DNA from 4 places in the Bacillus cereus group sp. N8 genome. Region 1 is predicted to be linked to each of the others. Evidence: riboswitches for the same ligand, from Rfam matches in the RefSeq annotation. Region 1 holds a riboswitch; each other region holds the start of a gene.

Region 1 (7,918 bases):
TATAAGATTTCGCTCTGCTATACGGGTTACTATTACTTACAATTCCAGACATAACAGCAATTCCACTTACTTCACTTGCAAGAACATCCTTTGTATTTTCAGGAGTAATCCCTCCAATAGCTATAATCGGTATCGATAAGCTCTTTGCAATGCCCGAAATTTCTTCTAACCCTCTCGCTGGCACACCTTTTTTGCACTCTGTTGGGAATACATGACCATAAATGAGCGAGTCAGCCCCATTCTTAAAAGCCTCTATCGCTTCTTCTAAAGAATGTACGGAATAGCCAACATGCAAATACGAAAACTTTTCTTTCACTGACCTTACATCTGTACTTCGATATCCTAGCTGCACACGCGGGATATTTAATAAAATAGCAATATCAATTCGGTCATTTATAACAAGTTTAGATGCTGGAAAGCCTTTTTTTAAAAGGCTTTCCACACCTTCATATAATTCTTTCGTACTTTTCTCACGCTCACGAATATGCAAATAATCAATCTCACTCTCAATTTGCATCGCTACATTCACTAACTCTTCGAATGGCATATGGCCATTTGAGATTACATGGAGCTCATTTTTCATATTCATTCGCCTACTTTAAAATGTTTTCGAATAGTTCATCGGCTGGAACGATTTCTTTCGTCATTCCTTTGTCTTTCAACCATTTATTTTGTTTCTCCCAAGACTCTTTTGAATCTGATAAGAATGGCTCATCTTTCGTTTCCATCTTCTCTAATAAAATTTTCATACTTTCTTTTTCAACTTCTGGCACAAGTGGGAAGTTTTCTTTTTCTTGATGATCTAATAAAATATTTAATGCTTCATCAGGGTTTTTCTTCATAAAGTCATACCCTTTTTTCGCCCCGCGTAAAAAGGCTTGCAGCGCTTCTTTATCTTTTTTCAACGTTTTATCACCTGTTACAAACACAAGTTCATGATAGTTCGGTACTCCATAATCAGCTGGATTAAAGTACGCTGGTTCATGGCCTTCATGGCGCATAACAGGTACTTCATGGTTAATGTATGCCCCTGTTACAGCATCCACTTTTTTCGTAATTAATGCTGGCACTAAATCAAACCCGACATCAACTACTTTCACCGTATCAGGATTTCCACCATCTTCTTTTATCATCGTTTTTAAATACGCTTCACTTAAAGGCGTTCCAGAGTAACCTACTGTTTTGCCTTCTAAATCTTTCGGTGATTGAATGCCTGCTGATTTCAGCGATACGACATGATTTAACGGTGAACGTACGACAGCTCCAATTGATTTCACTGGAATTTGTTCATTTGCTCTGGCCATAACAACATCTGGCTGATAATACAAGCCAACTGTCACTTTCCCTGCTGCAGCTAACGTTAATGGATCAGTCGGATTAGAAGGGAATTTAATATTTACCTTTACTCCTTCTTCTTTAAAGTAGCCTTTTTCAATTGCGGCATAAATAAAGCTATGCACCGCATTCGGATACCAATCAAGCATGACTGTTATTTCTTTCTCTTTTTTACTCTTATCTGATGCTGAATTACTCGAGCACCCTGCAATCATTGCAACTAATAATGTAAACACAAAGATGCGTTTTAAAAATTTCATGAATGCTTCCTCCAACTAATGAATTTCTTTTCTAACATAGAAATAAGTATGACGAAAAAAATAGCTAATAATGATAGCAATACAATTGGTGCAAATACACCCGCACCATCTAACTGCGTCATCATTCTTTTACTGAAATATCCAAGCCCAGCTTGTGCACCGAGCCATTCTCCAATTGCCGCCCCAATCACACTAAGCGGAACTGCAATTTTTAACGCTGAGAAAAAGTAAGGAAGAGCAGATGGCAACTTTAGCTTTAGAAAAATATCTTTTTTCGTTGCACCATACGTAACTAAGAGCTCCTCCCACTCTTTCTTCGTACTACGTAATCCATCATACGTATTGACCGCAATAGGGAAAAACGTAATTAAAACTGTAACAACAACCTTACTCCAAATGGTATATCCAAACCATAAAACAAATAGGGGCGCAAGTGCTGTAATCGGGATGGTTTGTGAAGCTACTAATAATGGGTAAAATGCTCTTTCCATCCACGTACTCGCATTCATTAACATTGCTAGCCCCACACCTAATACGATAGAAATAGCAACACCTATTACAACGACGTATAACGTTGCCGGTAAATGAACCGTAAATAATATGTCTTTTAGTTTCCAAATCTTCATTACAATTGCAGACGGTGACGGTAAAATGTACATCTCATCTACAATTCTTGCCCCCACTTCCCACATAATGAGTAAAATACTAGAAAGTGTAAGAGCAGGAACTAATTCTTTCAAACGGTTCATCATACAAGTACCTGCCTTTGTAACATACTAAGGATCTCATCTTTAAGCGCCAATACTTCAGGCCTATATAAATCCTTTCGTGTTCGGTTACGATCAAGCGGCACAATTCGCTCAGTTAAAGTTGCTATCGGTTGATTTTCTACAACGAAAATTCGATTAGAAAGAAACAACGCCTCTTCAACATCATGAGTGATAAATAAAATTGTTTTTTCCCACTCTTTCCATTGTTCAAATAACCATTCTTGCAAAGATGCCTTCGTTAAAGCGTCCAATGCGCTAAACGGTTCATCTAACAATAATATCTCCCCGCCCGTTAATAAAGTTCGGATAAAAGATACACGTTGTCTCATACCACCAGATAAATCTTTCGGATATTTCGCCTCGTATCCTTGTAACCCAAATTTATGTAACAGTTCTTTCGCTTTTACTTGCGCTTCTTTCTTCTGCACACCTTGGCACTCTAAAGGTAACGCAGCATTTTCAATAATTGTTCTCCACGGCAAAAGCATATCTTTTTGAGGCATATATCCTACAGGGTGACTCTTTGTTTCTGTCAGCTCTATTTGTCCAGCACTTGCTTCTTCTAACCCCGTAATAAGGCGAAATAAAGTACTTTTCCCGCAGCCACTTGGTCCGATAATGCTTACAAACTCTTTCTCTTGTATAGAAGCATTTAATTCATCGATGATTGGTTTCTCATCATAATGAAAAGAAACATTATGAAACTGTAGTATGTTCTTGCTCCTCAAAACCCCACATCTCCTTACGATAGGACATATCCCAGAATAAATATTCAAATCGGCTGGAATATAAGAAAATTTCCTCTAATCGGTCTAGCTCTTTCTCTGACTTTCCAATTGCCATTTCATTTAATAAATCTATTAACCAAATACAAAGATTACCGTATTCTTCAGAACTATATCCTTGAATCCATTCACCAAAGAACTCATGATCTCTTGCTCCAGGAATATCGTTTAAACGCTTTCCAATCTCCCAATAACTCCACATACATGGTAGAAGTGCTGCTATTAATTCCGCAAGTGTGCCATTTTGAGATACAGACATCATGTAATTTGTATAAGCTAAATTTTTAGCAGATGGTTTTGCAGATTCCATCTCTCGTACAGAAATACCAAGTCTTTTTGCATACTGTTTATGGATTGTCATTTCTCCATTTAAAATTCCATCAATTTGTTCAGCAAACTTTCCCATTACTTGTGGATTCGTTGCTTTTACAACACCAATCGCATATAACTTTGCATAATCTAACAAATATAAATAATCTTGAATAATATAATACTGAAATTTATCTTTTTCTAGCGTGCCATCCCCCATACCTACTACAAACGGATGATTATGACTTTTCTCCCAAACAGGTTGCACAGTTTCTAATAATCTATCGCAAAATTTCATTTCTCTATCCCCTTCCGATATACGTATCTAAATAAAAAACCACTTCTATATAAGAAGTGGTTACAGCAAATAAAATTATACATTTATTCGTTGTCCACTTCCCTTCGCTAGTATTACCTAGATCAGGTCTGTAAGGGTTAAGGATTATTCCTCTCTCAGCACATCAAGCACCCCTAGTGGTTTCAATATGAAATTTTCAAATAAAAAAGCCCCGTTTCTATACGCAAAGAAACGGGGACTCATTGTTAGTGTCCGAATTGCTTCCCTACGCTAGCATAATCTAGATCAGGTAATGAAAAGGATCAAAGGCTTACGGCCTACTCTCAGCTGGCAACACCAGCTCTCCTAGCAAACTATAAAATTATCACTGTCAGTATAACACCGTAATAAGACATCATCAACTGTTTTAATTTTCTTAATTATTAATTAGACAATAATGTGTTAAATAAATATAAATGCGATCCCACAAATGATATATACAATATTTATATACGAACCTCTCTTCTAACATTATTTTTATTGATTTCATATTACATTTATGTGAATACGACCAATATATTATATCTTTATACTATAATAAAATTACAACTATACAACTAGAGGAGGTCTTTATTACATGAATATGAAAACTACTGCTTTAACAGCCACTACTATCGCAATTGCTTCTTTACTTCCTTCTATGGGAGAATCCGATATACAAACAGCTGCTGCTACGCAACCATCTAAAGTAAAAACTGGATATGTAAAAATTGACAACGTTGCACTACATCAAAATAACCATGCAGACAGTGCAATAATTGAAAACATTCGATTTAATAGCCCGGTTACTATTCTTGAGACAACTCAAGATTGGTATAAAGTATCTGTTAACAACAAAACAGGCTACATAAAAAAAGATGCAATTCTATTCAAAAAAAATGTTCAATCAAAGAATCAATATATCGTAAATGCAAACGCATTAAACGTTCGTTCTGAACCTAATACAGGGTCTTCTATTCTAGATATATTACCAAATGGTCAATTCATTACCATTCAAGGTGAACAAGGGGATTGGTACAAAATATTACATAACGGTCAAATTGGGTACGTACAAAAATACTTTGTATCTAATGGATCCACACCTCTAGTAAAAGGTGTAACTGTACAAGGTTCACCTTCTTATACTGTTGCAACACCAAAATTAAATGTACGTAGCAAGGCTAGTACAAGTAGCACTCTACTTGGCTCGCTACAAAATGGTACACAAGTACAAGTAGTAGAAACGGTAGGTACTTGGTATAAAATTCGTTTTGGCACAGGATACGGATATGTAGCAAAACATTATATAGTGCAACATCAAAATCAATCACAAACTAAAACAGCTCAACCTTCATCAATTCCAGCTGTTTTCAAATTTCCAACTCAAGGAAGAATTAGCTCAACTTTTGATATGCGCTGGGAACAAATGCATTATGGTATAGATATTGCAGCACAAGGCGACATCTCTATTCAAGCTGCTGCTGCAGGTAAAGTTGTGAAATCTTATTATTCGGCTAGCTATGGCAATGTCGTGTTCGTCGCCCATCAAATAAATGGAAAGTTATATACAACAGTTTATGCTCATATGAAGGATCGTGCCGTACAAGTTGGGGATCAGGTGCGAGCTGGACAATTAGTCGGTCATATGGGAAATACAGGTCATTCATACGGGCAACATCTCCATTTTGAATTACATAATGGGGAATGGAATCTTGAAAAAACAAATGCAGTGAACCCACTGCCATATTTAGTTAGGTAAATTGTATGCCACGTAATATACCTCTTTTTATTGAATACCTGGCCTTTTTAGGTTTAATCTGTTGTTTAATCATTTATAATACGAACACTGTATTTTTATCTATCATTATTGCTTTTGTTGCCTTAGAAATCATTATGGAAGCATTACAAATGCGGTTAAAACAAAAAATAGCCCATATTTATAATGCAATTTTTCTTTTGAGTGCTCTTATAACAAATATAATTAGTAATGGTTTTTATTTATCTACCATACTTCCTGTATTCTCTATGGGTGTTTTATTATTCATAGCTAGATACGTTAATGTTCCTCATAACCAAAAACATGAACATGAACAAGAAGCTTAGAAAGAGGAGACACTGTATACCAATCTTTCAAAGATAACCCAACGAAATATATACTGAATTTATATGAAAAAATGAATACTTTTTTTGGTATACAAGGAAGTTATACTGCACAATTTCTCCTTTATGGAATGTTATTTCTTATCTTAGTTACTTTCTCCTTGTTTTACTAACAAAAAAAGGATCTCACATAAACTTGAGATCCTTTTTAATTTATATTAATTTTTAATATGTAAAATACGGTTTAACCACAAGCATATTTTTCATAAATAAAACTAAGATTATATTTTTTCTCTAAACTCATTCTTTGTTCATCGTCGCACCAATAGAAAAGAATATCATGAATCGTTGCATAACGCTTATTTTTAAGAAATAGTTTAAAGAAGGATGGTAAACAATCATGTAATTGTATAAATATATAATTGCGTAGTATTTCTTCTTTGTATTCAATGCCCTTACAAATATAAAGTAATTCTTCACAATAATATGCATGCTGTGGAACTTGAATCATTTCAAAAAATGGTACATATGATAGCAACTTTCCAATAAAATGACCATATCGATCCATTACCCCTATCGTCATATGCTCCATCATTTCTTTCATCACATATAAATAATCATCTACATGCGTTGTCTTTAATGGATCTAACCGGTCTGAAATTTGAGAAAGCACAGCTCTTTGACAAGCTAAAACTGCTTGACTCGGTCCATAATATGATAGAAAATCTGTACACTTACGATACTTTCGTAATAAGTCGTGTGTATACAAATCATACACAAAAGTATTACAATACATTGCTAGATTCATCATATCACTATTTAACTGTTCTTTTGATAGTATTTTAGCTCGCTTACACATATAAAAGAATGTAAATTCCAATACTTCTTTATGAGATAATAGATGCTTACAATCTGTTATACATTTCTCACTAAATTTAACTCGATTCCAAATCTCTACATCGCCATCTGTTAATTCACCAATACGATATTTAATAATTAAATAGTTTAAAGCAACCGCTTGCGTCAAAAGATCCCATGTTTCATATTCCAATGAAGTTTGGACAAATTCATCTAGCCCCTGGCTTATCATAAAAGCATTTGCCTCTTCATACCAACCAATCTCTTGACATAAACGCAGAATACGTACTAAAGTTGGAATTTCATCTTTATGAAACTGCGGTAAGCCCTTTACTTTATTCATTCCATATACGATAAATGCCGCTAAATTTTCTTCTTTATAAAACTCTTTTTCTTTCCATACTAATATAGTTCGCTCTTTCCCTCCACCTTTTGGATGACAAGGTACAAGCAAAGAAAATAACTCAGCAAAATTGTTTGGTTCTATATATGTATCTGTAACCAAATTCCAATTTGGATCGCCCTGTACAGCCCTCATATAATTCCCCTTTCCTTTTTATCTACGTAGGAAATATTAATCCATTATTACATCATTAACAATAAATATCGTTATATTCAAAACTTATCATAATACTTATATCTATTAGTATATCATTTTTCCTCTTATTAAAAATTAGGAATAATAAATTTTAATAAAACTGTCGAATATATTAACGCTATATTTATTATATAATGTCTCAGATACATCACGCTAACATATTAGTTTAATCCATATATACTAGAATGATGTATCTGATTTTTATACATAATTTATTCCATGTGCTCCGAGATCTCACTTAAGGCAAAGCCAGCTTGATCATCAGCCGATTCTCTTATAGCTAAATCACCTAGTGCTAGCATACCCACAAGTTGCCCACTCTCAACTACTGGTAAGCGTCTAATTTGATACTGTGCCATTAATTCTGTAGCTTTTTCAATCGAATCATCTGGAGAAACTGAAACAATGTTTGTTGTCATTATATTTGTAATTTTATTAGATCCAGGATGTTTTTCAGCAATCCCACGAACAACTAAGTCTCGATCGGTAACAAGCCCAACAACTTGTTCATTTTCAACAACAGGAATCAATCCAACCGATTCTTCCTTCATTTTTACAGCAGCCTCATATACATTATCTAACGGCGT
Region 2 (7,918 bases), on a different contig from region 1:
ATATGATAAAGTAATGAGCACGAAAAAAGCAAATATGACAGAAGTATATGAAGACGAATTAGGATCATGGGTAACGATATTAGAGCCAATTAAAGATGGAGAAGATAATATTGTGGCAATTGTTGCAGCCGATGTAGATGCCTCTATTGTTCCTATTACAAAGAAAAAATTCATTGTACAAGGTTTAATGTTTATTTGTATTTCTGTTTTAATTGCAACTGTTATTCAATTCTTAATTGTACGTAACGCACTTGCTCCATTGCGAGATTTACGTGAAGGATTACGCAAAGTCGGTGAAGGTGATTTAAGTATTAAATTAGAGGAAAGACCAGATGATATTGGTATTATTAATGCGTATTTTAATAATACCATCGAGAAGTTTAAAGGAATTATAGATAAAGTGAAGCAGACAGCAGAACAGGTTTCTTCATCTTCACAAGAATTGTCAGTGAGTACGAAAGAGAATAGCATGGCAGTCCAAGGAATCGTAAGTTCTATGGTTGAGTTAAGAGCTGGCGCTCAGTCACAAGAAACTTCAGTACCACAGTATTTAAGTATTCTATATGAAATGGAAGATAAGATGGAAGAGATAACGAATGCTGCAAAACAAATGGCGAAAGAGTCTGAAGGTATGGAGCATCATTCAGTAAAAGGAAATGGTGTTATTGAACAGACGATTAATCAAATGAACATAATACAAAATACAGTACAAGATTTATCTTCTATCGTTTATTCTTTGGAAACAAGATCAAAAGAAATTAGTGATATTGTAACAGTAATTGCAGGTATTTCAAATCAAACTAATTCGCTAGCTTTAAATGCTTCTATGGAAGCTTCGCGTGCTGAGGAAACCGGAAGGAGATTTGCCGTTGTTGCTGATGAAGTGCGTAAATTAGCAGAGCAGACGGAAGTATCAGCAAAAGATATAGCAAAATTAATAGGGGAAACACAAGCTGAAACGGAAGAAGCTGTTGTTTCAATGCAAAAAGCTTCAAAAGAAGTAGAATCTGGAATTAAACTTGTTCAAAGTAGTGGTGCTTTCTTTGAAAAAATTTCAAAGTCAACACAATCTGTTACAAATCAAGTTAGAGTTGTTTCTAGCAATTCAAGTGATATATTGCATAATAGCCAAAATATTGTTCGTGTTGTAAATGAACTATCACTTATCGCAAATACGTATGCGAATAGTAGTAATATTGAAGAAAGCATGAAAGAACAGGAAATGTCTGTACAAGATATTGCTGAATTAGCTAGTTCTTTAAGCTGGCTTTCACAGGAGTTACAAGAGTTAATTGGGGAATTCAAAAGTTAAATGAAATGATTATACATGCTTTTGTTTGTTCAATAAAATAAATCATGCTACAATGAAAACGAATTAAGAACCGGGGAGCCAATTGGCTGAGAGGATGTAAGTATACATCGACCCTCAACCTGATCTGGATAATGCCAGCGTAGGGAGTTACTTTAAAGTGATGTAGCATAAGTTATTATAGAATAACTTGTATACAAGGCTTTCCTACATGGTAGGAAAGCCTTTTCTTTTTTTGAAACATATTTTGTAAGGGGGATTTTATTATGTCACAACAAGTTACAATTTCATTTTCAGTAGTACCACAAGCGAAGAACAAAGATGTGTATTCCGTTGTTGATAAAGCAATTGAAGTTGTACAACAATCGGGAGTTCGTTATGAAGTAGGAGCAATGGAAACAACGTTGGAAGGAGAATTAGATGTACTTCTTGACGTCATTAAACGCGCGCAACAAGCTTGCGTCGATGCTGGAGCAGAAGAAGTAATCACTTCTATTAAAATTCACTATCGTCCAAGTACGGGCGTAACGATTGACGAAAAAGTTTGGAAGTACCGTGATGAATATGCAAAACCAGAAGCGATCTAAAATAATTACAACAATTTGGCTGATCCTTCTCATTGCTATATGGGAAGGATCTGTTTCATTATTTAAAATTGAGCCGTGGATTTTACCAAAGCCGTCAGCAATTGTGCAAGAGTTAATTGGAATGAAAGATTTACTATTACCGAATACGGTGCAAACGTTACAGGAAGTAATAATTGGGTTGCTTTTTGCAATTATACTTGGGACGAGTATTGCTATCATTATGGATGTTATCCCTTTATTTCGGATTTTAATGAATCCGTTGCTCGTTATTTCGCAAACAATTCCAATCGTTGTGCTCGCACCATTATTTATTATTTGGTTTGGGTACGGAATGTTGCCAAAAGTAATGGTTGTTATTCTTGTTTGTTTCTTCCCAATTGCGCTTAGCATTTTAGAAGGTTTCCAAACGGTAGATAAAAATATGCTGAAGTTGCTACAAACGATGAAGGCGACAAAGTGGCAAATTTATCAGAAAGTAAAATTTCCAGCGGTGCTCCCGTACTTTTTCTCAGGTTTAAAAATAGCTGTTACATATAGTGTGATGGGAGCGATTATTGGAGAATGGCTTGGAGCGAGTGAAGGATTAGGGGTTATGCTCACGAGAGCGACAAAATCCTTTTTAACAGCTCGTGTATTTGGTGTTGCAGCGATTATCGTTATGGTGACATTATGCCTGTACTTTATTGTTGAATTTATGGCAAGAATAACAGCACCATGGATATACAGAAAGGGTGGCAGAAAATGAAAAAAGGTTTAAAAATTATGTTAGCTGCATTATTAGCAGTTGGTGTTGCCGGGTGTAATCCGGCGAAGAAAGAAGAAAGTTCAAGTAAAGATAAAAAAGTAAAAGTCGTTTTAGATTGGTTTCCAAATACGAATCATACTGGCTTATATGTAGCGCAAACGAAAGATTATTACAAAAAGCAAGGGCTTGATGTAGAAATTATCCAGCCTGGTGATAATGTAACGGCAGAGCAGATGATTGCTTCTGGGAAAGCGGACTTTGCGATAAGCGCACAAGAAAATGTAACGTTAGCTCGTGTTGAAGGAATCCCAGTTGTTTCTGTTGGTGCAATTATTCAGCATAATACCTCTGCTTTTGCATCGCTAAAAAAAGATAATATGACGTCACCGAAAGATTTTGAAGGTAAACGTTATGGCGGCTGGGGAGGACCAGCAGAAGAAGCGACGTTAAAAACGATTATGGAGAAACATCAAGCTGATTTTAATAAAGTCGAAAAAATTATTCTTGGACAAACAGACTTCTTCAAATCAATCGGTCGTGATGCAGATTTCGAATGGATTTATTACGGATGGGATGGAATTGAAGCGAAGCGTCAAGGAAAAGAGTTAAATACGATTATGGTGAAAGACTTAGATCCAGCGCTTGATTTCTATAGTCCTGTTATTATTACAAGTGAAAAACATACGAAGCAAGATAAAGATTTTGTGAAAAAGTTTATGACTGCAACGACAGAAGGTTATGATTTTGCAATTAAAGAACCGAAAGAAGCTGCGGATATTTTAATTAAATCTGTTCCAGATGTGAATAAAGAATTAGTGAAAGAAAGTCAAAAGTGGTTAAGTACAAAGTATCAAGATGATGCAAAAGCGTGGGGAGTACAGAAGGAAGAAGTTTGGACGAATTACATGAATTTCTTATATGACAACAAAGTTATTAAGAAGAAAATTGATGTGAAAGATGCCTTTACAAATGAATTCCTTCCAAGTGAAAAATGAGTGGATTATTAATAAAAGAGGTTGTAAAAGCTTTTGATGGAAAGAATGTATTAAAAAATATTAGTGCTTCTATACAGGAGGGGGAATTCGTCTCTTTTGTAGGTCCAAGTGGTTGTGGGAAAAGTACTTTGTTAAATATGATTGCGAGTGTTGAAGAGCCAACGAGTGGAGAGGTATTTTATAACGAGGAACATGTGAAAAAACAAGATGTTGTAAGTTATATGCCGCAACAAGATTTATTACTACCGTGGCGATCAGCTTTGCAAAATATAGTACTTCCATTGGAAATCGAAGGGAAGTCTAAAAAGCAAAGGCTAGCAGAAGGAATGGAAGCATTAAAGCAGTTTGAGCTAGATGAATATGCGAATCATTATCCAGATGAGTTATCAGGTGGCATGCGTCAAAGAATTAGTTTCCTTCGCACATATTTATGTGAAAAGCCAATTATGCTGCTGGATGAGCCTTTTGGAAAATTAGATGCATTTACAAAAATGGAAGTACATAGTTGGCTTTTAAATTCTTGGCATCAAGAAAAGCAGACAATTGTTATGGTTACACATGACTTAGATGAGGCAATTTTACTTTCTGATCGCATATTTATTTTATCTCAAAGACCAGCATCAATTGTTGGAGAGGTACAAGTGAAGTTACTTAGGCCACGAACGATGGATATGTTAACATCACTTGAGTTAAAGAAGGATAAGGAAGAAATTTTAAGAGTATTAGCTCCTTACATGAAAAAATAGAAAAAAGTCTTTTAACAGCTTTTGGTATGATGACTGTTAAGAGGCTTTTTTTTAGGAGGAGGAAAATGAAATCTATAGAAAAAATGGTCGATTCATTAACAGCTGATAATCTTGAAGAAGGAAAGGTTGTATTAAAAAATCATATTTTATTAATGAAGTATGGTATGGAGCATCACGAATTAAAAGAAGAATTTATATTTGGAAATCATTAACGCTAACCTTTACAAGGCCATACGCATTAGAAAAGATGTATAAATAAATTTACGCAGAATATGAAAAAACTGAGAAGGAACAAAAGAAAAAATAGAGAATAGAATATAAGAGAGTAGTTTATACTCTTAATATAACAAACTTTAAAGGAGTGAAAGGATAAAATGACTTTATCAACTGTTCTTCAAATGGTTTTAGCTTGATATGGGAGAAGTCTGCCCATTTTTAACAAATAAGCTAAATTGAAGACAGCAGGTAAAGAACCTTAATCCTTTCTTACGATAATATGTAATGGGTAAGGTGTATTCACCTTACCCATTTTTTATATGTATAACTAAATAAGGCTTTATACTGTTGTTCTCTCTATTTAGCTTATGGATCATAAGAAAAGGAGAGAGAAAAAATGAGTATATTAACAGTAGAAAATGTAAGTCATTCATATGGTGAGAAAACCATTTTATATAATACATGCTTTCGATTATTAAAGGGTGAACATGTTGGGCTAGTAGGGAAAAATGGAATTGGAAAATCAACATTATTACGCTTGTTAACAGGAGAACTTATACATGATGATGGGAAAATTGAATGGTTTCCGCATGTGAAGATTGGCTTTTTACAACAACATATCGATTTGCAAGAAGGTATAACAATTGAAGAATACTTGCAGAGTGCGTTTTCTAATCTGTATGAGTTTGAACGTGAAATGTTAAAACTTACAGAAGAGATGGCTGGAGCAGGAGAAGTAGGGAAATTGTTAGTAAGGTACGGAGAGTTACAAACTATATTGGAGAATTCTAATTTTTATCAAATTCATACAGAAATTGAAGAAGTAGCAACTGGCTTAGGGTTGTTTGAAGTAGGAATGGAAAAGGATGTTTCAAAGTTAAGCGGTGGTCAACGGACAAAGTTATTACTTGGTAAACTCCTTTTAGAAAAAGCGGATGTTTTATTATTAGATGAGCCAACTAACTATTTAGATACAGCTCATATAGAATGGTTGCAATCATATTTACAAATGTATGAAAAAGCTTATATTATCATTTCGCACGATGAAGTATTTTTGAACAATATTACGAAAGTTATTTACCATCTAGATGAGCGCACAATTAAGCGCTATGTAGGTGATTATAATAGTTTTGTGCGTAATTATGAACTGCAAAAGAAACAATTACAAGCAGCATATACGAAACAGCAAAAGGAAATTGCACATTTAGAGAGCTTTATTCAAAAAAATAAAATTCGTAAAGCGAAACAAGCAAAAAGTCGTGAAAAAGTATTAGAGAAAATGCAAAAGGTTGAAAAGGTTAACGATGTACCTCGCGCTCGTTTTGATTTTAATGTTTATACTGAGCCAGTGAGTCGTATATTACAGGTAGAGAAACTGAAAATTGGTTATGGTGAACCGTTATTTTCGGAATTGGATTTTCAAGTGAAAAAAGGGGAAAAGATTGCGATTATTGGCCATAATGGGATTGGAAAAACAACAATGTTAAAAACATTACTAGGACAAATAAAACCGTTAGGCGGTGCAGTTTCTATTGGGGAACGAGTAAAACCCGCTTATTTTGCACAAGAGGAATTTTCCTCAGAAATAACTGCACTAGAGAGAGTATGGGCAGGAAGGCCAGACATGACAAGAAAAGAAATCCGACAAGCATTAGCAAAGTGCGGATTGAAAGAAGAACATGTATTAAAACCTATTCAATTATTAAGTGGAGGAGAACAAACAAAAGTACGGTTATGCGAACTTATCGTAACTAAAAGCAATGTTTTAATTTTAGATGAACCAACTAACCATTTGGATACAGAGACTAAGAGGGCTTTACAGGAAGCGTTAAAACAATATAAAGGTACGGTTTTAATTGTTTCACATGAGCCATCTTTCTATGAAGCGTGGATAACGAAAATATGGAATATCGAAGAATGGAACGTTTAACAATAATCACAAAGAAAAGGCATTAGCTTTTATGAGCTAATGCCTTTTCTTTGTGATTAACATGATTTTCGAGAACTCTTACATGAGAATTGTATGAAGAAGCACTCTTATGGTGCGCAGGAATATTACCGTCTTTTTATACATTATTAATTTTATATATCGTTTAAAAGAATTTTCGGTGAATTTGTGGAGTCAATTTGGAATGACGTAGCAGGATGATGAAATTTCATGTAAAATAATAGTAAAAATATGTAAAGGAGGGGATAGTGTGGATGTGTTTTTGAACATTGCTGAGGAAAAAATTCGTCAAGCGATACGGAATGGTGATCTTGATAATATTCCGGGACAAGGAAAACCACTACAATTAGAAGATCTTTCAATGGTACCTCCAGAATTAAGAATGAGTTATAAAATCTTGAAAAATGCAGGCATGATTCCACCAGAAATGGAATTGCAAAAAGATATATTGAAAATAGAGGATTTAATCGCTTGTTGTTATGATGAAGCAGAGAGAAAAAAATTACAAGAAGAGTTAACAGCAAAAACACTACGCTTTCAGCAAGTAATGGAAAAGAGAAAGATTAAAGATAGTTCAGCATTTCGTATGTATCAAGATAAAGTGAAACTATAATCAGTGGAGGGGGTTCATCCTCCACTGATTATTAGCCTTCACCAATCGGGCATTTACGGGCAGTTGACTTCTCACCTAACTTCTTCGCTCCAGCTGAATTTTGAGGTGAGAGTCTTACTGCCCGTTAATGCGGGGTAAAGTATTTCGTAAATTACGTTAAGAGGGATAAGATGAATAAATTTGAAACGATAGAAGAATTAGCGATATATATTGAAAAACAACAATTGGTACTTCTATTTATTAAAACGGAAAATTGTGGCGTTTGTGATGTTATGCTACGGAAAGTAAACTATGTATTAGAGAATTATGATTACGTAGAGAAAGTAGAAATATTACTACAAGACATGCAAGAGATTGCAGGGCGATATGCGGTATTTACAGGACCGACGATTTTATTATTTCATAATGGAAAAGAGATTCTTCGTGAATCGCGCTTCATTTCACTTGAAAATCTAGAGAGAACGATTCAATTATTCGAAGATTAAGGGAGGCTTTTATATGGAATTTATTATTGTCATACTATTATTTGTTGTAGTTGGGACGATCGTAACAGCAATTCGATCAAACAAAAAGAAGGTAAATCTTACGAAACAAAATAACATTCATAATTCATCTAACAGTTCATCACCATTATTTTTCTTTGCTGGATCTGATAATGATAGCTCGCACGATGGAGGTTCACATGATTGTGGAGGATCTTTCGGTGGAGATAGCGGAGGCAGCTGCGATGGTGGTGGAGGTGGCGGTGATTGATGAGAA
Region 3 (7,918 bases), on a different contig from region 1:
GTTGCACCAATTAAGAATGTTTGTAATGACTCAAGAGAGACAACAATTACGTTTTTCCCTTTTGCAGTACCGAACATATTTGGATCTGGTTTACTTTGTGTTGTTTTTACATAGTTTTCTGTTTCTTGTAACTTACTACCGTCGGCAAATGCTTTTTGCGAACTTGATTTTGCTTGTAAGCCAAGATCGTATGCTTGGTGTACATATAATCCTAAGTTTTTAACAAGCATAACGCGGTCGAATGAACGTGTTAATAGTTCTGGACGCTCAGCTTCTGCAAATCCTAGGTTTACGAAGAAAATAGCAATTGTTGATACGAAGTATAGGGAACGCATCGGACGTGCTACACGCTCTGTCGGTGCAAAATTTTTCGTCTTCTTCAATAGAACGAAGAAGACGATAATATCCGCAAATGCAAGGATGATTTTGTAGTTAAATAATTCTTTCACACTAGAACCTAAACTTCCGAAATTAGACGTTTGTCCTAGTACTGGTAAAGTAACGAAGTCATTGTAGAATCCGTAGAACATTACGTTACCAACGAGAATGAACGTTAAGATAAAGTTAATTCCTAGTGCTATATAGTTACGTTTTTTACCTTTTGCAAATAATGCAAGTCCCACAAACAGTAATGATGCTGCTAATGGACTAATGAATAAAATGAATTCTTGCATGAAAGATTCAAGTTTTAAATCAAAGCTAGTGCGTGTAATGATGTAGGTTTTTAGCCATACGGCCAAAGCTACGAATAAAGTGAAACGCACATTTTGAAATTGTGATTTCAAGGTTTCTTTCATTCATTTCCACCCTTTCTCTATCAGGCTTGGTCGATTTTGGAGCGAAAAATGTTAAAATAAAAAATACATAGTTTCTTTTGCCATAATTAGAGCTTCTATATTCACCCATATACGACTTTAACTATGCATACCCTTTTCTGGTTTCTTTTGCTGCTCATAAGCATAACGTCATTTCTGTATTATACAACAAAATTCATTTCTGAGAAACACTATAACATTTTACATTTTTTGTATGTGATTTGTCACTACCAGAGAAAACTTTAACATTCGTTTATATACCCGTCAACTAGAAAATATAACAAAAATAGAAAAGAATGTTAAGTGAAATTGAAAGTTTTTTTGTTGAGAAATATGGAATAGAAACTTTAAAATCGGTGTCTAGAAAACTATTATATGAAGGAAAATGTAGAAAAATTAACGAACACTTGTTCTTTTTGGTTTTGTTTGTTACAATGAAATTTCATTGATAGATTATGTGTAATTTTGATGAACGTTTACTGATAACATATTGTAGCTTATTTTTTTTGAAAAATAGGGAGGCTTTTAAATGAAACAAAAATTTTCAGTTGAAGTGTTTTGGAAAAAAATAAAACATGTTGCGAAGCAGGCAGGGCAGTCGGTAATTTATGCGAGTTTATTGTTGTTTTACGTTTTGCAAAGACCTGATGTTCCAAAACGAGTGAAAATTATTGTAATTGGAGCACTTGCTTATTTCATTGCACCGATTGATGCCATTCCAGATTTCATTGCTGGAGTTGGTTATACGGATGATTTAGGGGCGTTAACGGCTGCATTATTACAAGCGTCGTTATACGTTAATGAAGATGTGAAAGATAAGGCACGAGTGAAGTTGGCAGAATGGTTTGGTTCGGATATAGACACATCATTTATCGATCAGAAATTAGATCAATAGGTGAGAACTGTCATAGAGTGACAGGGCGAACGTAAGCGAGGAAGTGCATTATGCCATCAGGAAGAACGCATACGAAAATAAACTTAATATCCCTTCCGGTTGTTTTGTTTATGCTCTTTTCGTATGGATTAACAAATTTTGATTTTTTATTAACTTTTGCAATCGGATTTTTAGTAGGTACTTCATTTTTAACACCTGATTTAGATACGTATAGTAATGCGTATAATAAATGGGGGTTACTCCGTATTTTTTGGTATCCATATAGGAGCGTAATGCCCCATCGTTCCTTCTTCACACATACGATTATAATTGGTGATATTATTCGTATCGCATACATGTTAATCGTATTTTCTCCGTTTTTATTCCTATTAAATGTAATCGCACTCGATGGGAATTTAATAGAAATTGCGAAGAAATATGAGGTTGAAATTGTAACGTTCGTAATGGGTATTGTAGTGGCGAGTACGCTCCACATTATAGCGGATAAAGTGAACACACGCCGAAAGAAAATGATGAGAAAAAAGAAGAAACGCAGAAGATAAAGAAACCGTCCCAAAAGGTATTTTGGGACGGTTTTTTCTTATTAATAGGTAGGTTATGCTTGTCGCATTTTGTAGTTAAGTCGATATTCCTTGTCGAATCGCTAATAAATTTTCATTTATCATCATGCGACAGTTTCTTTTTAATCAAACGTTTGTTTAAAGTTAAGCTTTCAGCACTTTAACACCTTTTACGATATTCCAAATGAAGTAGTATAAGCTAATGATTCCGCAAATACATAGAACAATCATTGCTCCGATTCCAAGTGTTACATCTGGCTGATCAGATCCGATGCCCATAATTCCTAAAATAACTAATCCAATAAATGAAGCGATGCTTGGAATGATATGTGTCCATAGAGCACGTTTTGCATGTGGTTTTGTTTCCGAATCGCCTACAATCCACACGATAATAGGGAATAAGATAGGCGCGAATAGTACACTAAAGTATGATAAAGCTGCTAATATTTTGTTTCCGTTCATATATATCACCTCATAAGTAATGTCCGTTGTTTATACCTTTAGTATGCAGTAAATTTGGCGAGCTTCCTATCGATTAACATTACAAGAACGTGACTCTTTTGTAAGATTTCTGTTTTAAATGATAAAATCTTCAAAAAAATCTTTTTAAATGAAAATTGTTGTGATAAAATTAATGAAAACGTTTTCTTAAACGTTTTTTATTTTAGACTTAAAGGTATGATGACCTGATAGCCTATTGATGGGGTTATGTTTATTTAAAAGGGGATTATTGAGGGGGAGAGAACAATGAACACATGGACACAAGTTTATGATCCGTTCGGGAATATTTGGGTTTCTGCAGCGGTCGCACTTATTCCGATTATCTTTTTTTTCTTAGCTTTAGCAGTTTTCCGCATGAAGGGGTATGTGGCAGGATTTATTACAGTTGTACTTACAATTTTAGTGGCTTTATTCGCTTATAAAATGCCATTCACAATGGCAATGGCAGCGACCGGATACGGTTTCTTATACGGATTATGGCCAATTGCGTGGATTATTATTATGTCAGTATTTTTATATAAAATTTCCGTGAAAACAGGTCAATTTGATGTTATTCGTGCATCTGTATTATCAATTACGAATGACCATCGTTTACTTGTTATTTTGATCGGTTTTTCATTTGGAGCATTTTTAGAAGGAGCAGCAGGATTTGGTGCACCAGTAGCGATTACGGCAGCGCTTCTTGCAGGTCTTGGCTTAAATCCTTTATATGCGGCTGGTCTTTGTTTGATCGCAAATACTGCACCAGTAGCATTCGGAGCGATGGGAATTCCGATTACAGTAGCTGGACAAGTAACTGGTATTGATCCGCATAAAATCGGACAAATGGCTGGACATCAATTACCGTTCTTATCATTATTTGTTCCGTTCTTTATCGTATTTTTAATGGATGGATTTAAAGGGGTAAGACAAACATGGCCTGCTCTATTTGTAGCGGGTAGTTCATTTGCAATTACGCAGTTTATTACAGCGACATTCTTAGGGCCAGAACTTCCGGATATTACATCGGCACTTGTAAGTTTAGTAAGTTTATCGCTCTTCTTAAAAGTTTGGCAGCCGAAAGAAATCTATCAGTCTAAACAAGCAAATAGTGAAGTAGCAGCAACGGCTGCGACATCTATGCCGAAACTAACAGTAGGAAAAGTAGTAAAAGCATGGTCTCCGTTCATTATTTTAACGGTGATGGTTGTGATTTGGAGCCAAAGTTTCTTTAAGGCGTTATTCGCTCCAGGAGGGGCTTTAGAAAGCCTTGTAGTTAAGTTTGAAATTCCAGGATTGCACAATTTAGTAATGAAAGCAGAGCCGATAGTAAATAAGCCAACGCCTTATGAAGCAGTCCTGAAATTAGATATTTTATCAGCAACTGGAACAGCGATTTTAATTGCATGTATCATTTCTATCTTTATTTTAAAAATGAGTGCAAAAGATGCAGTAGCAACATTTAAAGAAACGTTAAACGAACTAAAAATGCCAATTCTATCTATCGGATTCGTATTAGGATTCGCATTTATCGCAAACTATTCGGGTTTATCTTCTACATTAGCGTTAGCACTAGCAGGAACTGGCGGGTTATTCCCGTTCTTCTCACCATTCCTAGGCTGGATCGGCGTATTCTTAACAGGATCAGATACGTCAGCGAACGCACTGTTCTCGAATTTACAAGCAATTACAGCACAGCAAATTGGCGTGCCTGAAGTGCTTCTCGTTGCAGCAAATACAACGGGCGGTGTAACAGGTAAAATGATTTCTCCGCAATCGATTGCAATCGCTTGTGCGGCAGTTGGTCTTGCTGGGAAAGAATCAGATCTGTTCCGCTTTACAGTGAAGCATAGTTTATTCTTCGTAATTATTGTTGGGATTATGACTTATGTACAGGCTTATTATTTAACTTGGATGATTCCTTAAACAGCAAAAGAAATAGACTTTGCATTTTTCAGATTATCGTGTATGATGGGAAAGTATTGAAAATTAAATCAGTGATAAACTAGGGGTGCCTAACGTATGCGTAGGCTGAGAGAGAAGCGCGTGAACTTCTTAACCCTTTGGACCTGATCTGGCTCGTACCAGCGTAGGGAAGTTAACGGCTTTACATAATTATGCCTTTATGAGCCAGGTCCTTGTTTTTTTATGGACCTGGCTCTTTTTATTTTGGCATACGCTGGCCATATCTCGTCCTTGTCACGTACAGGGGGGCAACAAAAGTTATGAAACAATCTGTTTCAGCTGAGCAAATTGAATTGAAATCGAGTTTACCAGGAAGTAAGAAAGTATATGTGGATGGACCGCGTGAAGGTATGAAGGTACCGATGCGCGAGATTGCACAAAGCGAAACGAACGGTGTCCCAAATCCGCCAATCCGTGTGTATGATACGAGTGGACCTTATACAGATCCTGCCTATAAAGTGGAGCTGGAAAAGGGGATTCCAACGCCGCGTCATTCTTGGACCCTGGAGCGCGGAGATGTAGAAGCATACGAAGGACGTGAAGTGAAACCAGAGGATGACGGTGTGAAAGTGGCTTCGAAACATACACCTGTTTTCCCGCAAATGGATCGCCAGCCGCTTAGAGCAAAGCAAGGTGCAAATGTTACGCAAATGCATTATGCACGTAATGGCGTTATTACGTCTGAGATGGAATATGTTGCGATTCGTGAAGGGATAGAGCCTGAATTTGTTCGTAAGGAAATCGCGGAAGGTCGCGCGATTTTACCAGCGAATATTAACCATCCGGAAGCAGAACCGATGATTATCGGACGTAATTTCCATGTGAAGGTAAATGCGAATATTGGAAACTCTGCCGTATCTTCTTCTATTGCAGAAGAAGTAGAGAAGATGACGTGGGCGACTCGCTGGGGTGCAGATACGATTATGGATTTATCTACAGGTAAAAACATTCATACAACACGTGAGTGGATTATTCGTAATGCTCCTGTACCAGTTGGAACTGTGCCCATTTATCAAGCGCTTGAAAAAGTAAACGGAATTGCAGAGGATTTAACGTGGGAAGTGTATCGTGATACGTTAATTGAGCAAGCGGAGCAAGGCGTTGATTACTTTACGATTCACGCCGGCGTATTACTTCGCTACATTCCAATTACTGCAAAGCGTACGACAGGTATTGTTTCGCGTGGTGGTTCGATTATGGCGCAGTGGTGTTTATTCCATCATAAAGAAAACTTCCTATATACTCATTTTGAAGAGATTTGTGAAATTATGAAGCAGTACGATGTTTCGTTCTCTCTTGGAGATGGATTACGCCCAGGTTCGATTGCAGATGCAAATGACGAAGCGCAATTCTCTGAGCTTGAAACACTTGGTGAGTTGACGAAAATTGCTTGGAGACATGATGTGCAAGTTATGATTGAAGGACCTGGGCATGTACCGATGCATTTAATTAAAGAGAATATGGAGAAAGAGCTTGATATTTGTCAGGGCGCGCCGTTCTATACACTTGGGCCGTTAACGACAGATATTGCACCAGGTTATGACCATATTACATCAGCGATTGGGGCTGCGATGATCGGCTGGTTTGGAACGGCGATGCTTTGTTATGTAACTCCGAAAGAACATTTAGGTTTACCGAATAAAGATGATGTTCGCGAAGGGGTTATTACGTACAAAATCGCTGCGCATGCGGCTGATCTTGCGAAAGGGCATAAAACGGCTCATCAGCGTGATGATGCACTTTCAAAAGCGCGTTTCGAATTCCGCTGGCGCGATCAATTTAATTTATCTTTAGATCCTGAACGCGCAATGGAGTATCATGATGAAACATTGCCAGCAGAAGGGGCGAAAACAGCTCATTTCTGTTCAATGTGTGGACCGAAGTTTTGTAGTATGAGAATTTCACATGATATTCGTGAATATGCGAAAGAAAATGATTTAGAAACGACAGAAGCAATTGAAAAAGGAATGAAAGAGAAAGCGGAAGAATTCAAAGAAACTGGTAGTCACTTATATCAATAACACGTTACACCTCTTTACTTGATTGATCACACTGTACCTAACTTAAATATAGAAGAAGCCCCCTTTGCTAAGACGGTAGCAAAGGGGGCTTCTATTGTCTATAAGGCGAAGAATAGCTGTACCCAGTAGTATAAGAGGAATAATGTGACGACTGTTGTGAGTGGGATAACGATGAGAGATACGCTTAAATAGTCTTTCCATTTCACTTTAATTTTGTTTTGTTTCAGGATATACATCCAAATGAGGGAAGCTAGCGTACCGATTGGTAATAATAGTGAACCGATGTCGCTACCAATGATATTTGCGAGATAAATCGTTTTTAATGTGACTGGATCGAGTCCCATTTCTGTTAATGTGATTGTACCAATCATAAGGGCAGGGTGGTTATTGAAGACGTTAGAGAGGATTGATACAAGTCCGCCCATCGCAAAGCTGGCATAGAGTAGATGCTGACTTACAACTGGTTCGAGCCAACTTACAAGTGCTGCTGTTAATCCTGCGTTATGAAGCCCGTAAATAATTACATACATAGAGAAAGCGAAAACTAAAATGTGCCACGGTGTCTTTTTCAAAATATCGATAGGGTTTGTTCGTAGGTAGTACCATCTCCAGATGAGAAGAACGACTGAACCGAGTACAGCAACAATTTCGATTGGGATGGATAAGAAGGATGCAACGAATAGAAGACAGCGCATAAGGAAGACGAAGCCTAATACTTTTAACATAAATTTTGTACGTTTTTGTTTCGTATCAACAGAATTTTTCCCTTTTAACGGATGAAAGTTTTTTGTGAAGAAAATTTCTTCAATATCATATGAAGAAACAGGTAATTTTTTCGGAAGTTTTTTCTTTAAAACTGTATACATGAGCCATGACATAAACAATAATCCTAATGTTGCAGGTACAAACATCATAGCAGTATGCATATAAAGAGTCATATGGACGATGTTTAATGCAATTAAGTTTACGATATTACTTACACCGATTGGTGCACTAGATGCAGTAGCGATTAAAGCGCCACTTAATAAATAAGGAATTTGTTGGTGAGGTTTTAATTGAAGATTTTTTAGAAGAAGAATTAAAATCGGAGTTGTAATTAAAATACTACCGTCGTTATTGAATAAAAGGGTCATAAGAAAACATAGTAATTGAATATACCAGTATAAGCGGTGTCCGGAACCT
Region 4 (7,918 bases), on a different contig from region 1:
TTAAAAGAATGACTGGAGATGGTGGACTTCATTTATTTATAGAGTTGGAAGAAAAAATTCAAGCCCGCGCACTTTTACAAAAGTGTTATGAGAAAGGAGTTACGTTTTCTCCTGGAGATGTTTTTTACTCTGATGGAGGAGGAGAGAACACATTACGCTTAGGCTTTTCACGATTGAAGGAAAAAGAAATAGTTAGTGGGATTCAAATAATTGGTGAAACTTTAAAAAATGAAACTTGGAGTTGAGAAAATGAGAATTGGCGTTATTATGGGAGGAGTATCCTCTGAAAAACAAGTATCAATTATGACTGGGAATGAAATGATTGCACATTTAGATAAAAATAAGTATGAAATCGTTCCAATTACGTTAAATGAAAAAATGGATTTAATTGAAAAAGCGAAAGACATTGATTTTGCATTGCTAGCATTACACGGAAAATACGGAGAAGATGGTACAGTTCAAGGAACACTTGAGAGTTTAGGTATTCCATATAGCGGTAGCAATATGTTATCTAGCGGTATATGTATGGACAAAAATATTTCGAAAAAGATTTTGCGTTATGAAGGAGTAGAAACACCAGATTGGATTGAACTTACAAAAATGGAGGATCTAAAGCTTGATGATTTAGATAAGTTAGGATTTCCGTTAGTGGTAAAACCAAACTCTGGCGGCTCGAGTGTTGGCGTAAAGATCGTCAATGATAAAAATGAATTAATCTCAATGCTGGAAACTGTATTCGAATGGGATTCTGAAGTAGTAATTGAGAAGTATATAAAAGGTGACGAGATTACATGTTCAATTTTTGATGGTAAACAGTTACCTATCGTTTCAATTCGACATGCAGCTGAGTTTTTTGACTACAATGCAAAATACGATGATGTTAGTACAATTGAAGAAGTTATAGAACTTCCAGCTGAAGTACAGGAACGTGTAAATAAAGCGTCATTGGCATGTTATAAAGCATTAAAATGTAGTGTTTATGCAAGGGTTGATATGATGGTGAAGGATGGAATTCCATATGTAATGGAGGTTAATACATTACCAGGAATGACACAATCAAGTTTACTACCAAAAAGTGCAGATGCGGCTGGAATTAATTATAGTAAACTATTAGATATGATAATTGAAACTTCATTAAAAGTAAGGAAAGAAGAAGGTTTTTAAGATATTTGTACAATTAAAACTTTTGATAGTTCTACGAAGTATGCTATGATAATTGCAATACGACAACCAAATATTTATCCACTAGGGGGGCCTTTATAGGCTGAGATCAAATGGGAATTTGAGACTCTTAGTACCTGATCTGGTTAATACCAGCGTAGGGAAGTGGGAAGACAATCATAATTAACGAATAAATAAACATTGTCTATTTCACTTTCTTTACGCCTGTAAAGAAAGTTTTTTTATTTTACAGCTATAATAATTGTGGGTAAACACGTATGGTTTATAAATTATTGGAGGGATATAAATGACTTTTTCACAATCATTACGTAAAGAAGTAGATTCAATTTGGGAAGCTAGTTTTAATCATCCTTTTGTAAAAAAACTTGGCGAAGGAACGTTAGATTTAGCTAGTTTTCGCTATTATGTGCTTCAAGATTCATATTATTTAAGTCATTTTGCTAGAGTACAAACTTTAGGAGCGGCAAAGGCACTGGAATTAGAAACGACAGCTCGTATGGCACACCATGCTCAAAATACATACGAGGCAGAATTATCATTACATGAGAATTTTGCTAAGAAATTAGGGATTACAAAAGAAGAAAAAGATAATTTTATCCCTGCGCCAACTGCATATGCATATACATCTCATATGTATCGTGCAGCTTATGAAGGGCATTTAGGAGATATTATTGCAGCTATTTTACCTTGCTACTGGTTATATTATGAAATTGGTGAGCGTTTAAAAGAGTGTCAGCCAGAAGAACCAATTTATAACGAATGGATTTCTGCTTATGGATCTGATTGGTTCCGTACATTAGTTGAAGAGCAAATTACACGGTTAGATACTATCGCTGAACAAGTGACAGAGTCTGACCGCAAGCGTATGAAACAGCATTTCATTATTAGTAGTCAATATGAATATTCATTTTGGGAAATGGCTTATACTTTAGAAAAGTGGCCAGTGGATACAGATGTAAAAGATGTAATAAGATAAAGAAAAGAGGTATTGCTAATACGTATGTATGGACAATACTTTTTTTAGGTTTTTGTAAATCATAAATACAACACAAGCGCTTGGTATGGCGCTCAAGGCAGGCTTGTAGGTGGATGGTATGAAACTGACAAAAGAAGAACGCAAAGAGCTCACATACCAAATTGGCGATATTATCGAACAGAAATGTAGACGTTGTTATTATAACCGTACATCTAACGAATGTTTCAGTATCAATGAATGTAAGGAGTGCCCGACTGGTGAAGAATTACGCCAGTTGGGTAGATACCTTGATACGCAGCCGAGAAATCGTGGTGGAAAACGAAAAGATATACCCATTGGGCTTACTCCGGAGCGTGTACGCGAATTGAATTAACAAGGCATCCCAGATAAAGATATTAGCATTATGTATAATCGTAGCCCCTCTTATGTAGAGAAAATGAAACAACAATGGAAGCAAGCTGGTGTTTGGAAAGGACTAACTATTTATAGTTTAAACAAGCATTAATTAATTATACAAACAAAAAAAGAGCACTTTGTATAGGTGACATGATAGGGCGTGCGTAATGATCGAGATAATTACTTCCCGCATATTTATATGTTTTAAATAAAGGCCCTTTTCGTATAGATTGTTGTTTTTTTGCGATGAAAATAAGACCTTAGATTAAATCCAGGTCTTAAGTATTTATGAAAGCTTTCTTCGTATGGCGATATTAATCTTCAACACGATTTCCAAGTCCAAACAATCACCTAAATAAATGCACAAGGTAGAATCCGAAAATCAGCTTTATAAATATTTACTAAAATTCTATTTTTTGTGCACATTACCATTTAGAATATTCTTGCATTTTCTAATATTTCGTTTGATTTGCTGATTTTCAAAAAAATAAACCTCTGTACCTGCCCAAATAAAAACCCAACACACAATGCTTAATACTCCTGCAACATAGGCATGAGTGCTTGAAAGTTTCAAGAATATTAACCCAACAATAATACCAAGCACAAACAAAACAATAGCCTTTTTGACATTTCTCGAATATGTATATTCCTCTTCGTTCAAGAGGTTAGAAAAAGTGTTAAATGTGGCAGTCTTCAATGACTTTTCGTCAAAATCATTCTGACTTAAAAAAAATATTTCTACTTCTTTTCTTTTGCCACTGTGCAGTTTTGACAAAATAAAATCTTCAAGGTCAGAGCTTAGGTGAACATCATCTGAGCTATAATATCTTGAAAACGGAGTATCAGTTTCATCTAAATAGATATTTATACTTAATTCATCTTTCATGTTAACCCTCCTTTAAATCCAATTTACTAGTTGAAAGTCAACCTTTTATCAGTATGGTCAAGATAGCAACAATTCTTACGAAAACAGCGTAAATAAAAAAATAGAACAGAATCCTTATTTAAACATAAAAGAGCGCTTTCCAATGCGTTCTCTGACCAAAATTTATATTGAAAAAGAATACCACATGTTATCGTATGTATGCTTCTTAGGGGTTTGTGGATTTAATAAAAAATCTTTATTTGAGAAGGAAGAGAACTAAATGGAAAAATTGATCTATGATTTTGAGTTAATGATACAAGAGGGTGATTCTGGTGTTCCCAGTGGGTCCGACGGATAGAAGGGATATATCATCAATAAATACATCTGAACTTCCAAATTCGGGGAACTTAGCGATAACTATTGATGCTGTATTAGCTGTAGCCGGCACTGGAGAAGCAGTCTCATAAACTTCTAACCAATCTTTTTCGTTGTTATCGGGGATACGATTGAAAAGTATAAAAGTAACTCAGCCGTCTTCCAAAAAAGTATTTTCATTATAATATTGAACATTGATAGCTATCAAAGGGCTAGGAAATGGTCCGGTTTTAGTAAGGGACACAAAAAGTTCGAACGTTTCATTTTGGGATACTGGAACTGCTTGAGCAATAATAGCGTTAGTTAAACCTCCAGATAATTTAGCGCTGTAAACACTAGAATGGCTATTCAATAAAATCCACTCTAGTAAATAAAAACGCTATTTTAGTAGAAAGGAGGGTGAAGATGGAAGATAACATAAAGCTTTTGGCTGATGAAGGAATGTTAGGGATGGAGTACAAGGAAAGAAAAATTCGTGTATATAACACGGAAGGTAATGTGATGGAATTACTTTCAACAAAAGAACAGGTTCAAGAGGCTATCGATTATTTAAAAGAATGCCAAAAAGAAATGAAGTAATGTCCTAAAGAGTAATCAGATCGAACGGAGGGGAACCGTACCGTATGAATCAACCTTCTAGGCATGTAATAGAGGTAATGTTAAAAAGGGGAATTGTAATACATGGGTTTATATTGTATAATTTGAATGTAACGTATTAATGGTGTGAGAGGTGTGATGTATGTGCTACGTTTAATAAAATACAGATAATAAGTAAATATTACTTTCATTAGTGTTTCATTTTAATTGTATTATCCAAATTGATAAATGTAATTTAAGGAATTTGTTTAAATTGATTAGATTAAGTAATTGTTTTTCTAGTTTTTGATGATCAAGATAAATGAAGAAAGGAAGTACTCATTTCATGGAAAAATTACGGTTATTAACATTTGAAAATATAGTGGAACCCCTTTTAAACGAAAGTGTATCATTCATATATTTTCCTATTGAATGGCTGGATATTGTAGAGATACATTATAAGACGTTTTTATTAACAAGTAAGTTGAAACGCTTGAATGAAAGATTGTATGATATGTTTTCTGATATATTGTTTATTCAGCATAATCCGTATGTATTAAATGAAAATACACCATGGATTATATCAAAAGAACCGATTAGGCAAGAACAGCTTGATTATATTTTCCAAAGTTGGTATAAGGTTATTCATGATTGGAAACCAAATCAATTACTAGAACCACCCAAATATGAATGGCATAACGAATTAATTTCTAATTTGCCAGTATTACATGATAATGAAACGTATTCTAAGTGGAACCCCGCTTTAATTTCGCATGTTTTTTGTGAACAACCTGTAAAAATGAACGATAAAATTGAAGAAGAAATCTATTTTTCCCCACTACGTTCACAAAATATTTGTGAGTCCATGTCAGAACCAATTAAAGATGAAAAAACACAAGATTTTTTCGCTTATGTATATCGGTTTGAATGCATAACTCGCGCAGGAGGGAATATCCCATTATTAAATGTTTCAGTAGGAATTCGAAGGTTCTATCAAGAATATAACCATCCAGAATATAACCATCCAGATATCCCTTTACTTTTGAGACGAAAACGGGGCATGATATTAATTTCTACCTCAGAGTTTACATTGAATAATAAAAAATTGCGGTTTGTAAAGCTAAAAGTACAGCAAGCGACAAACGGTATAAAATGGATTAAGTTATTTAGAAATTTAAAAGATGATTTTCATATAGGTGGAGAAGTTGAATTAGATCATATTCTTCAATATCCAAAAGACTATATTATGGGGACAAATAAAACAGTGTTACTTCCATATAATGAGAGAATATATAAAGTTCAAGGTACTAAAATAAAATCTGGTATAAAAGTAAAGGATAGAGAGTATTTATTTAAAGAATTTCAGCGGAAATTCTCTTATTTTACATTACTTCCAAAATGCAAAAAGGTAGTAACAAATAATGAAAATGAATTATTTCCTTTAATTGCACCAAAAGGGTTAGAGACTTTAACGTTAGAAGTTTGGTCCGACAATATATTAATGGAAATAGAACAAGCATTAATTGAAAGTGAAATTGTTTTAGCTAAGATTGGTGAGGCATCTTATGTATTAAATGCAGATTCTCCAGTATTGCTAAAGGTAGTGAGATTTAATATAGAAAAAGTGTTGCAAAATCCATATAAAATGCAATATTGCCAGAAATATAAAACAAATCTTGTAGATGATGTAATGAAAGCTGTATATGCCACTGCAGGTGAGCGAAATGATGCAACGTTAGCGTTAATCGCAATGGAAAATTGTGATGGGCGAGAGAAAATTGACCCAAAACAAATCGTCCGAGAAGGATTTGCACGAACAAAACGTATTTCAGCCTTTATTAATTTATTTATAGGCCAAAGTGTATCTCGTGAAACAATTGTGAATAGTATTCTAAGCTTACTAGAACAAAAAGGATTTTTGAAGCGTAGTTGGAATAAGATACATTTACCTTGTACATATGTTAATTTATCAATTGAAAGAATCTCGAAATTTGATTTCCTACCTATTTTTTCGAAAATACAAGGCAGAGAAATTTCATATATATTATATGGGAATACAGAGTGGCAAACGATTGACTGCGTATTATTAAATATAAATGAACATAATGCATTTTTGCCACAACCATCAAAAAGAAATGATATGGGGGCTCTTTTTAAACAATTTGTTTCCGAAACATTAATGGGAATTTTACAACATGCGAAAGAGCGAACTGAACAAGTTTATTTCATTGTAGATGCGGATTTGAGAAAATATTGGATAAAAGAGTTACAAAATGAAAAAATTGATATAGATATTTTACCTGAGATTGTTCCGGCTATGCAAAAGATTCCAAATATAAATGTCATAAGAATAAATTCAGCTTTTGATGTGCCAAGCTACGATGTGATAGAACATGATAATGTTACGGATGGCACAGGTTTATATGCAGATCAAAAAGGTATGTATTACAGCACTGGTGAATACACATTAAATTGTAGTGAAATATTGCAGCGATATATCCTTGAAATTCTACCATTAGGTGTAAAATCTGTAGAAAGGGATTATATCGTTAAAATGATACATTACATGTGCTGTAATTCCAGTATGCTCTTGGAAAAAAATCTCCATATGACGTATTCCATGCATATGGTTAAAGTGATAAAAAGTTACATCACAGATATAGATGCAAGAGAGTTTAAAGAGTTTGAAGATGAATTAGATGTAGATATAATAAAAATGGAAAAGAAAGATTCAGTGATTCTACTTTAAATAAAGTAAACAAATCCTGCTCGTTATAGCGATCAGGATTTGTCATTTTTCTATGTAAATAATGCTATCCTTTGTCATGTATCTTTTCTTTTACGTATTTACTTTATTCACATACAGGATTAAGATGTTTTTTAGAAATACAAAATCTACATCATTTGGAAAAGTGATTTTTATTTAGTGAAAAGAAATTTGAAAGGAATGGGGAATTGTGAAGAAATTAGATGTGCTATTAATGTTACTAAGCGGCCTCTTTCCAATTGCAGGAATTATAAAGCAAATCCCTCTAGAACAATCTTTATATATTGGAGGACTATTATTTTTTACTAGTTTCGGTAGTTATTTTGCGAAAAAAGTATATTCACGTATATGTAGCTGGATAGCGTATGCACCATTTATAACATTACTGTTAGTCATATGGAACCAGGATATATCAACAAGTTCAATAATTACGAACGCAAAAATTGCCGCTTGTGTCGCGTTAATTCCGTGTTTATTCCGTTTTCGTACATATGGACTTACTTTGGGCTTATTCTCGTTATGGGCTGCTTTACTATGGGATATAAAAGAAGTACAGTCGTTAGTCATACTTGAGCGTATGATGAATTTAATGACAAGCCATTATTTATATATTCTTCTTTTAGTTGGAGGACTTATATTAGGTGGATTACTTGCGATGTTATTACACCGTAAAGAGAAAGACACTAATAAAGAAAATACTAATTTATTTAAACAAAAAAAGAAACGTAAAAGGCTATCATTTAATATTCGCCTTCCAAGATTACCGAAACTTAAAATGAAA

The links. Region 1 has a riboswitch for thiamine pyrophosphate ahead of tenA (thiaminase II). Riboswitches for the same ligand answer to the same signal wherever they lie in the genome.
Positions count from the first base shown of each region.
Region 2: another riboswitch for thiamine pyrophosphate. It lies ahead of JDS80_RS13330 (MTH1187 family thiamine-binding protein); the one in region 1 lies ahead of tenA (thiaminase II).
Region 3: another riboswitch for thiamine pyrophosphate. It lies ahead of thiC (phosphomethylpyrimidine synthase ThiC); the one in region 1 lies ahead of tenA (thiaminase II).
Region 4: another riboswitch for thiamine pyrophosphate. It lies ahead of tenA (thiaminase II); the one in region 1 lies ahead of tenA (thiaminase II).

Region 1 is NZ_JAEHBK010000020.1:1,562-9,479, reverse strand. Features, by position in the region: gene tenI (thiazole tautomerase TenI) at 1-583, opposite strand, end outside; gene JDS80_RS22400 (ABC transporter substrate-binding protein) at 594-1,595, opposite strand; gene JDS80_RS22395 (ABC transporter permease) at 1,592-2,344, opposite strand; gene JDS80_RS22390 (ABC transporter ATP-binding protein) at 2,344-3,093, opposite strand; gene tenA (thiaminase II) at 3,062-3,757, opposite strand; TPP riboswitch at 3,840-3,942, opposite strand; TPP riboswitch at 4,003-4,114, opposite strand; gene JDS80_RS22380 (SH3 domain-containing protein) at 4,374-5,534, shown strand; gene JDS80_RS22375 (hypothetical protein) at 5,540-5,878, shown strand; gene JDS80_RS22370 (DUF3965 domain-containing protein) at 6,120-7,271, opposite strand; gene JDS80_RS22365 (CBS domain-containing protein) at 7,544-7,918, opposite strand, start outside.
Region 2 is NZ_JAEHBK010000007.1:88,882-96,799, reverse strand. Features, by position in the region: gene JDS80_RS13335 (methyl-accepting chemotaxis protein) at 1-1,312, shown strand, start outside; TPP riboswitch at 1,374-1,475, shown strand; gene JDS80_RS13330 (MTH1187 family thiamine-binding protein) at 1,576-1,896, shown strand; gene JDS80_RS13325 (ABC transporter permease) at 1,868-2,641, shown strand; gene JDS80_RS13320 (ABC transporter substrate-binding protein) at 2,638-3,636, shown strand; gene JDS80_RS13315 (ABC transporter ATP-binding protein) at 3,633-4,382, shown strand; gene JDS80_RS13310 (hypothetical protein) at 4,448-4,594, shown strand; gene JDS80_RS13305 (ABC-F family ATP-binding cassette domain-containing protein) at 4,996-6,528, shown strand; gene JDS80_RS13300 (DnaJ family domain-containing protein) at 6,797-7,159, shown strand; gene JDS80_RS13295 (thioredoxin family protein) at 7,330-7,644, shown strand; gene JDS80_RS13290 (hypothetical protein) at 7,658-7,912, shown strand.
Region 3 is NZ_JAEHBK010000029.1:23,994-31,911, forward strand. Features, by position in the region: gene JDS80_RS25265 (LTA synthase family protein) at 1-797, opposite strand, end outside; gene JDS80_RS25270 (YkvA family protein) at 1,345-1,710, shown strand; gene JDS80_RS25275 (metal-binding protein) at 1,761-2,252, shown strand; gene JDS80_RS25280 (magnetosome magnetite crystal formation protein family) at 2,415-2,732, opposite strand; gene lldP (L-lactate permease) at 3,018-4,676, shown strand; TPP riboswitch at 4,748-4,863, shown strand; gene thiC (phosphomethylpyrimidine synthase ThiC) at 4,976-6,736, shown strand; gene JDS80_RS25295 (arsenic transporter) at 6,835-7,918, opposite strand, start outside.
Region 4 is NZ_JAEHBK010000022.1:8,147-16,064, forward strand. Features, by position in the region: gene pdxR (MocR-like pyridoxine biosynthesis transcription factor PdxR) at 1-245, shown strand, start outside; gene ddlB (D-alanine--D-alanine ligase) at 250-1,164, shown strand; TPP riboswitch at 1,238-1,342, shown strand; gene tenA (thiaminase II) at 1,469-2,158, shown strand; partial or broken gene JDS80_RS23130 (hypothetical protein) at 2,277-2,663, shown strand; gene JDS80_RS23135 (hypothetical protein) at 2,964-3,440, opposite strand; gene JDS80_RS31960 (hypothetical protein) at 3,752-3,886, shown strand; gene JDS80_RS32260 (NTTRR-F1 domain) at 3,946-4,146, opposite strand; gene JDS80_RS23145 (hypothetical protein) at 4,200-4,373, shown strand; gene JDS80_RS23150 (RNaseH domain-containing protein) at 4,717-7,119, shown strand; gene JDS80_RS23155 (DUF3959 family protein) at 7,328-7,918, shown strand, end outside.